Regions from separate parts of the Cohnella soli genome, predicted to be linked through region 2. Evidence: predicted binding sites of a transcription regulator. Region 2 holds the regulator's gene; the other holds the start of a gene.
What was found. The regulator Rex, encoded in region 2, represses fermentation and respiration genes when NADH is low (regulators of the CRP and FNR family bind a similar motif). The targets are predictions, from matches to a motif close to TTGTGAAATATTTCACAA.
Positions count from the first base shown of each region.

Region 1: nadA (quinolinate synthase NadA) is a predicted target of Rex. The motif match lies at 2,459-2,476, and genes of this name have one in related genera.

Region 1 covers NZ_JBHSMI010000062.1:118,046-122,808, forward strand. Annotated here, with positions in the region: gene ftsH (ATP-dependent zinc metalloprotease FtsH) at 1-1,610, shown strand, start outside; gene ACFPOF_RS29305 (hypothetical protein) at 1,800-2,234, shown strand; gene nadA (quinolinate synthase NadA) at 2,516-3,454, shown strand; gene nadB (L-aspartate oxidase) at 3,509-4,763, shown strand, end outside.
Region 2 covers NZ_JBHSMI010000025.1:153,582-158,344, forward strand. Annotated here, with positions in the region: gene ACFPOF_RS13560 (AAA family ATPase) at 1-710, opposite strand, end outside; gene ACFPOF_RS13565 (hypothetical protein) at 703-1,239, opposite strand; gene ACFPOF_RS13570 (cell wall elongation regulator TseB-like domain-containing protein) at 1,489-2,016, opposite strand; gene ACFPOF_RS13575 (amidohydrolase) at 2,013-3,323, opposite strand; gene ACFPOF_RS13580 (redox-sensing transcriptional repressor Rex) at 3,317-3,970, opposite strand; gene dinG (ATP-dependent DNA helicase DinG) at 3,967-4,763, opposite strand, start outside.

The sequences.
Region 1 (4,763 bases), on a different contig from region 2:
TTCTGTTCTTCTTCCTGATTAATCAGGCGCAGGGCGGCGGCGGTAAAGTGATGAACTTCGGCAAGAGCCGCGCTCGTCTTTATAATGAAGAGAAAAAACGGGTTACGTTCGAAGACGTGGCCGGTGCGGACGAAGAGAAGCAGGAATTGGTCGAAGTCGTCGAGTTTTTGAAGGATCCGCGCAAGTTCGCGGCCCTCGGCGCTCGAATTCCGAAAGGCGTATTGCTTGTCGGTCCTCCGGGTACCGGTAAGACGTTGCTCGCTCGCGCTGTCGCAGGCGAAGCAGGCGTGCCGTTCTTTACGATTTCCGGTTCCGATTTCGTCGAGATGTTCGTCGGCGTCGGCGCTTCCCGTGTTCGCGACTTGTTCGAGAACGCGAAGAAGAACGCCCCTTGTATTATTTTCATCGATGAGATCGACGCCGTCGGTCGTCAGCGGGGCGCAGGCCTCGGCGGCGGTCACGACGAGCGCGAGCAGACGCTCAACCAATTGCTCGTCGAGATGGACGGCTTCGGCGCGAACGAAGGCATCATTATCGTAGCAGCGACGAACCGCCCGGATATTCTCGACCCGGCACTTCTTCGTCCAGGCCGCTTCGACCGTCAGATTACGGTCGACCGCCCGGATGTCAAAGGCCGCGAAGCGGTATTGAAAGTTCATGCGCGCAACAAGCCGCTGAACAAAGACGTGCGCCTCGGCACGATTGCCAAGCGGACGACCGGCTTCACCGGCGCCGATCTGGAGAACTTGCTGAATGAAGCGGCGCTTCTCGCCGCCCGTCGCAACAAGAAAGACATCGCGATGCAAGAAGTCGACGAAGCGATCGACCGCGTTATCGTTGGCACGGAGAAGAAGAGCCGGGTCATCAGCGACCGCGAGAAACGCATTGTCGCTTATCACGAAGCGGGCCATACGATCGCCGGATTTTTCCTCGAGCATGCAGACACGGTACACAAGGTTACAATCATTCCGCGCGGACGCGCGGGCGGATACGTCATCATGCTGCCGAAGGAAGACCGCATGCTTGTCACAAAGCAAGAGCTGCTCGATAAAGTCACGGGTCTCCTTGCCGGCCGCGCTGCAGAAGAAATTTTCATCGGCGAGATCGGTACGGGCGCATACAGCGACTTCAAGCAAGCGACGAGCATCGTGAGAGCGATGATTATGGAGTACGGGATGAGCGACAAGCTCGGAACGATGCAGTTCGGCAGCTCGCAAGGCCAAGTGTTCCTCGGACGCGACATCGGCCACGAGCAGAACTACTCCGACGCGATCGCGTATGAGATCGACCAAGAGATGCAAGAGATTACGCGCAACTGCTACGATCGCGCCAAGAAGCTCCTGACGGAGAAAAGCGCGGAGATGCACCTCATCGCGAAGACGTTGCTTGACGAAGAGACGCTTGATCTCGACCAGATCAAATCGCTTATCGAGAAGGGCGAAATCGGAACTTCCGAAGACGGCGGCAGCTCCGGTTCTCCAGAGACGAAAGCTGAACCGATCGTCGACACGCTGGGCAACGTGAAAGTGCGTATCCAGACTCGTGATGATGAGCCGCTTCCTCCATCGCCTGAATTGCGTAAGGACGAAGAGCCAGACGAGAACAAATAATAAGCAAGGCGAGGCATTCTCGTATCGAGGTGCGCAACTGCTCAAGAAGCCTTCGGCGTCTGCGGACGCCGGGGGTCTTTTTGCTTAGAGGGTGACGTATGGAAGCAAGGCGTTGTATACTGGTTTAGTTGCGTATCATTGGAAAAAATGCGCAAGCAATAGTTATACATTACTTGCGGAGGTGCTGTTGTGAATATCAACTGGGATTTTAAGTCATGGAGTTCGAGCAAGAAAACTTTGGCGATTGCTACTGTGGTGGCGTTTTTGTCGCTGTTCATGCCGTGGATTAAAGTAACGAGCGCCTTCGGTGTGGGCGGGTCGGCGAATGGATGGGAGTTTTCCACGTTTCTCGCTCTTGTCATCGTAAGCATACCGACTGTTTTCGCATTGATGGATAAGGAACTTCCCAAATTTAACGTTCAGTTTTTCCAAGGGCCGTTACGGGGAACGGTATGCGGCGCTTACGGCGTCATTACAGCCATCTACTGGATGTTCCATGCCAAAAAAAGCGTGATGGGACTCGTGGGAACCAAACCGGGGTTCGGCGTCTACGTGTTCCTGCTCGCTTCTGTGCTGGCGATTTACGGGAGTATGAAGCATACCCAGGGAGAACGCGCGAATTAGAACGGGTAAAATAAAGAAAATGCGGTCCGCCAGTTTCCTTCGGGAAACTAGCGGATTTTTATTTGTGGACTCACACATCCCACTTACGCGCAGCCATTGGAGCAGGAGCATATGGATGTAACGAGTTGGATGTCCGGTTCGCCAAATCACACAATTGACAGCCCTATCCGGCACGTGTAAATTAAGTGTTAATACACAAACTAAGAAAACATGCCCGCTATACTTTGTGCATTCATTCACAATGTAACCGGACAACCGGATCGCATAGGGAGGGGAACGTTATGGAAGCTCTGGCACTGGAACGCAAAGCGGAACAGAACCGCGAGTTGCGCGAGCGGCTGATGCTACTGAAGAAAGAACGGAACGCCATCATACTCGCGCACTATTATCAGCGCGATGAAATACAGGAGGTCGCCGACTTCCGGGGGGATTCGTTCTTGCTTGCCCAGAAGGCGGCATCAACCGACGCGGATGTCATCGTGTTCTGCGGCGTACATTTTATGGGAGAAAGCGCGAAAATTCTAGCCCCGCACAAGACGGTGCTTGTCCCGGACGAACGGGCCGGATGCCCGATGGCCGACATGGTCAATCCGATCGGTCTGCGGGCGCTTAAAGCGAAGCATCCGAACGCTAAAGTCGTCACCTACATCAACTCATCTGCCGACGTTAAAGCGGAGACCGATATTTGCTGTACGTCCGCCAACGCGGTCAAAGTCGTCAATTCGGTCGATTCGGATGAGATTATTTGGTGTCCGGACAAGAACTTGGGTCACTACGTGCAGCAGCACACCGACAAGAAAATGATCATCTGGGAAGGCTACTGCAACACGCACGACATGCTGACGATCAAGGACGTCGAGGAGATGCGGGCGAAGTATCCGAACGCGCAATTCGTCGTGCACCCGGAATGCCGTCCGGAAGTGGTCGCGACGGCGGATTTCGTCGGCAGTACGACGGCGATACTGAAGCATTGCCGCGAGTCCGAGCACAAGGAATTTATCGTCGGCACGGAGGATGGCACCGGTTATCAGCTGCGCCTCGACAGCCCGGATAAGACGTTCCATTTTGCGTCGAAGTTCCTCGTCTGCCCGAACATGAAAGTTAATAACTTAAAGAAAGTCGTCAAATGCCTCGAGACGATGCAACCGCAAATTTACGTGCCGCAGGACGTCGCGGACAAAGCCCGTTTATCGCTGGAGCGCATGCTGTTGGTTAAGTAAATCTTGACCTGAGCAGCCTGCGCTACTCTCTTGTCGGAGTGGGGACTAATACTCATGATTCCACGTTACGTAGTCGATTTTGATCTGGATAAGCTGCCTCGCATAGATACCGACGTCATCGTTATCGGCGCCGGCATCGCGGGCCTGTATACGGCCTTGAAGGCAAGCGAGACGAAACGCGTGCTGATGATTACGAAGAAATCTCTCTTCGACAGCAACACGCGTTACGCGCAAGGCGGCATTGCCGCCGTCATATCGGATGAGGATTCCCCCGATTTCCTCGCGCAAGATACGTTGATCGCCGGCGCCGGACTTTGCGAGGCCGCAGCGGTCGACGTTCTTGTGCATGAAGGACCGCAAGGGGTGCACGAGCTGATTCGCTATGGCACGAACTTCGACGAAGAAAACGGCCATTTCGCCTTAACGAAAGAAGGGGCGCACAGTCAGCGACGCATCCTTCATGCCAACGGAGATGCGACGGGTTATGAGATCGTAAGGGCGTTGGCGGAGCGGACGAAAGTCGATCCGACGCTGGAGTTATGGGACGATCATTTTGTGCTCGATCTGCTAACCGAGGACGGAGAATGCCGCGGGGCGCTCGTGCAGAAGCCGGATGGGACACGCGTCGCGGTGTTCGGGAGCGCAACGATTCTGTGCACGGGCGGCACGGGCCAATTGTATCGATATACGACGAATCCGGAAATCGCCACCGGAGACGGCGTGGCGATGGCTTACCGCGCAGGGGCGGACATTCGCGACATGGAGTTTAACCAGTTTCATCCGACTTCGCTTTGTTACCCGGGAGCGCCGCGTTTCTTGATTTCTGAAGCGGTGCGAGGAGAAGGTGCATACCTTCGCAACATTCGCGGAGAACGTTTTATGGAGAACTATCATCCGCAGCTAGAGCTTGCGCCGCGGGACGTCGTCGCGCGGGCGATTCTCAGCGAGATGGAAGCGACCAAGTCGACCTATGTCTACATCGACATTACGCACGAGACGCCGGAACTGATCAAACATCGTTTTCCGACGATTTTTGAATTCTGCTTGAATTACGGGCTCGACATGACGACGGATTGGATTCCTGTCGCTCCGGCGGCGCATTACATGATGGGCGGCGTAAAAACCGACCTGCGCGGCGAGACGAGCATTCGCCGTCTGTTCGCTTGCGGCGAAGCTTCGTCGACCGGCGTACACGGAGCGAACAGGCTGGCAAGCAATTCACTGTCGGAGGCGATTGTATTCGGTCAACGTATCGTGAACGCAATTAACCTGTTGCCAGCGGGCAAGAAAACGGCGGATAACGGGCCGT
Region 2 (4,763 bases):
CCCGGACGAAGAAGAGCCGGATCAAGCAATTCCTTGCGGTTCGTCGCAGCAATGAGCAGAATGCGGATGCTCTCATCGCCTTGCACACCGTCCATCTCGGTCAGCAGTTGATTTAGTGTTTGATCGTATTCGCGATGCTGTCCTCCGTCTCTTTTGCCGCCGATGCCGTCAATTTCGTCGATGAAGATAATTGCATTATCCCGTTTCAGCTTTACCGCTTGTAGACGCGCTTCCTTAAACAAGTCGCGAATGCGGCCAGCCCCAACGCCGACGTACATCTCAACGAATTCGCTGCCCGATGCGGCGACGAATGCCGAATTCGTGTATTGGGCCGCTGCTTTGGCAAGCAGCGTTTTACCGGTTCCCGGAGGGCCCGTTAGCAAAATACCTTTCAGCGGACGAATGCCGAGCTTCTCGATTTTGTCCCGATAGACGAGGAAATCGAGCGCTTCCGTCAATTCCCGCTTCGGCTGCTCTTGTCCGCCGATATCTTCGAACGTTAGAAATTCCGGCTTCCGCGAGACCGTACGTTTTCCGGCCGTTCCCATCGCCAGCCCGCCGCGTCCTTTCGTAAACAGGAAAATCGCTCCGAACATAAGCAGCCCCATGACGATAATAGCCGGCGGCAATCCGACGTATACTAGAAAGACAAGTGCGACGATCGCCGCGCCGATGCCTATTTCTTTGCCGTAATCGTTTAACTTACGCATTGGACCACGCTCCTAACGTTGCGGGTTCGCGGGGCAGCACGACGAATTTCGCCGCATTGCCGTCGCGCATCGAAATATAGACGTTGTCTTCGTCCATATCCGTTGTTGCCGTCACGCCGGGAAAATGCGCGGACAAGTTGTCCATCGCTTCGCGAATGCCTGTATATTTGTGCGTCTCCATCGCTTCGGCGACGTCGAACAACGTGTAACTCCACGCTTTATCCAGCCGTTCGCTGCTGGAGGCGTCGGCAGTCAGCTCCAATTGTTTGCCGCCGATTTCGCCAGCTCCATCTTGCTTGATCTTGCGATATACTTGCGCGATATTCGCATCAGGCGAGAGCTTCACATCTATTTTCACCGTTCCGGCGCCCATTTCGACTTTGGCGTTCTCGACGCCGGAGATCGCATTCGCGACCTTGTCGAGCGGTCGTTCAACGCCGTAGTGCCGGTAGCCGAACCAGCCACCGAACAGTACAGTTGCAGTGAGTGCCGCCGTGATGACGATCGGTAACAGTCTAATTTTATTCATATAGCTATTCCCCTCCTAAAAGTAAGCTTGGCCTAAGATGTGTAATCGGAACAGGGACGTATGTCGACTCCTCATAATGAACAATTATCCGTACGTTTCGTACATCCATGAGTATATCAGTTTTGGTCAGTATTTTCGTTATTAAAACGTTGGAAGCCGTGCCAATGAGCTGCGGAATAGTGATCCAGACAATACGATGTCAACGCAGAAAACGCCCAGAAATGGGCGTTCTCATCGCGTCAAACTATGTTAGCTCGACAGTACGTAAGTTTTCAACATCGAACCGTCTTTGAAAGAGTAAAACCCGAGCGACTGATGCTGATGCTCGGCATCGTTCCAGTAGCGAATTTCCCATGCCGGCTGTCCCTTGAACCATCCCGGGATCATCCGGATCGGCGCCGAGACGCCTACGTGCTCGACTTCGAACTTCTCAAGCATTTGCTTCTTCGTCAAGTTGTTCGCCGCTTTCTCCTTTACGATACCGTCGGACTTCTCGAATACGACCCATGACTCTCCGTCTGCGTCTTTGCCGGAGACGATCCATACTGTCTCGTCCCAAGTATGGGAAGCTGCGTCCGTCACTTCCTTCAGACCCGCTTGCTGCTTGGCAATTCGCACGGCGCGATTTTCCAAGTCGCGGTAATCTTTATCCGAAGAGCGCACATACAAATAGAAGCAGACAAGCACGAACACGATAAATCCTGCGACGAGAAAGCACCACTTGGCCACAGACAACGTAGGCGATTTGCGATGTTCTTCCGTGCGGCTTAAGCTCATCCGCGCAGTCTCCGGAAGCACAATTCCGCCTCGGCTTTGATTCTCTCTTCGTCAAGCGTAAGCAGCTGGCCATTTCTCAGCAATTGCTTGCCGTCGACCCAGACGTGCGCGACGTCGGAACCACGGGCCGAGTACGCCAGGTGCGAAACATAATCGGTATGCGGAACAAAATGAGGCCGATCAATGTTCAGAGCGATGAAGTCCGCTTTCAGTCCGACTTTTAATTGGCCTGTTACGCCTTCCAGACCGATCGAATTCGCGCCATACAACGTGCCCATACGGATCGCTTCCACTGCTGGAATGACGGTCGGATCGCCGGACACGCCTTTATGAAGCAGCGCCGCCATCGAGATTTCCTGGAACAAATCCAAATTATTATTGCTCGCAGCGCTGTCTGTTCCGAGCGAAACCTTAACACCCGCTTTAAGCAAGTCCGGTACGCGCGCGACACCGCTTGCCAGCTTCAAATTGCTGACCGGATTATGAGAGACGGCGACGCCGCGTTCAGCGAGCAAAGCAATTTCGTCGTCGTTCAGATGTACGGCATGCGCGACAAGCGTCGGCCTCCCGAACATGCCTAGTCGATCGAGATGTTCGACCGGACGGCAACCATAATCGCGCACATTCTGCTCGACTTCGGCGATCGTCTCCGACATATGGGTATGCATCGGCAAGTCGAGATCGTGTGCCGCCTCTACGAATTTCAAAATGAAATCTGGCGGGCAAGTATAAGGCGCATGAGGCGAAATCATAACGTTAATACGCCCGTTTGCCTTGCCGTGCCAGTCTTTGGCGAATTGAATGGCATCCGCAAGCTTCGCCTTCTGGACGTCCTCCGGACACAGTCCAATAGCGCCGCGCGTCAAGCTCGCTCTCATGCCGGAACGCTCGACGACTTCGGCAACCCGGTGCATATGATCATACATATCGACGAACGTCGTCGTTCCGGACTTAATCATTTCGGCCGCGGCTAGCGCAGACCCCCAATATACGTCATCCCCGGTAAACTTCGCTTCCGTCGGCCACATATGATTTTGCAGCCACTCCTGCAATGCCAGATCGTCTGCCAGCCCACGAAGCAGAGACATCGCCGCGTGACCATGGGTGTTCACGAGTCCCGGCATAAACAAATAGCCTTTGCCATTCAGCTTCTCGGATGCAAGACGTTTCTCTTCCTCTGGCGCTTCTCCTTCTCCCATGGCGGCGATCCGCTCGCCTTCTACTGCCATCCAGCCTTGAAACTGCGGAAGCGTCTCATTCATTGTGACGAAATACCCGTTCTCGATCAATAATCGCGTCATCAAAATTCGTCTCCTTCATTCGATCCGTTGATCGAGTCCATATAATAAGCAAGGCTAAGCAGCTCTGCTGTAAAGTCTGCATGATGAATGCGAACGCCAGGCGCGGCTTTCAGGACGACCGGCGCGAAATTCAGAATGCCCCGGACGCCGGAAGCGATGAACTGGTCTGCGACATTTTGCGCTTCGGCTGCCGGCACTGTAATAATGCCTACCGAGATGTCCAGTTGCTGCACCGTTTCTTTTAATTCGTTCATCGGCTGAACGGTCAACCGATTAATCATCGACCCTTTTTTGCTCTCATCCGCGTCGAATACAGCGACAATTTTCATATTGTCTTTAATATACGTATTATAATTGCACAACGCCCGTCCCAAGTTGCCCGTACCGACAAGGGCGACGTTCAGCGTCTTGTCCAGCTTCAAAATTTGGCGGATTTTCTCGATCAAGTAATCGACGTTATAGCCGACGCCCTTGCGGCCGAACTCCCCGAAATAAGCGAGGTCTTTACGAATCTGCGCCGGATTCAAGTCCAGCTTCTCTCCGAGTTCCTGCGAGGAAACCGTGTGAATATTGCTCACGCTCAGTTCATTAAGGAAACGCAAGTATATCGGCAGCCGCCGAACGACCGCCTCGGAAATTTTGATCGGTTTCATTCTGGTTCCCTTCTTTCTATTCCTTGTTCGGGAAACAGCCACTCGCGCGCTCTACCGGCGAGTGAAGCCGTCGGTAAATGCTCCATTTTAGGCCCAGGCAGCGAGTACAGAAAATGTTTCCCATAATACGTTTCGATAACCCTCGTATCGTAAAGCAACACGATCCCGCGATCTGTCGCCGTTCGCACGAGCCGTCCAAACCCTTGCTTAAAGCGGATAACCGCTTGGGGAAGCGACAGCTTCATGAATGGATTTTGGTTTTCCGCCTGCAGTTTCTCGGCTTTCGCTTCCGCGACGGGATGGTTAGGCGGCTGGAAAGGCAATCTGACGATCGCGAGGCACGTAAGCGCATCCCCCGGCAAGTCGATGCCTTCCCAGAAGCTGCTCGTACCAAGCAACACCGTTGCCGGCTGTTTGATGAATTGCTGCGTCAACCTACTACGACTTCCTCCGTCGAGCCCTTGGCCGAGCACTTGAATACCGGCAGGCTCCAGCTTATCTTTCAGAGGACCGTATACCGTTTTTAACATTCGATGCGACGTGAACAGTACGAGCATTCTCCCGCCCGCCGTTCGCGCCATCTCCTCTAACGAGGCTGTCAGCGCCGCAACAAACGCGGCTTCTCCTTCCCTGCCTTTGATGCCCGGGAAATCGCGAGGAATGAGCACGAGCGCCTGTTCTCGATATTTGAATGGAGAAGGCAGCATCGCTGTCTTGAGTCTGCCGACTTTGTCCGCTTCGTTTAAGCCGAGTTGCTCGGTCACAAAACCAAACGACTTGCCGATCGTCAGCG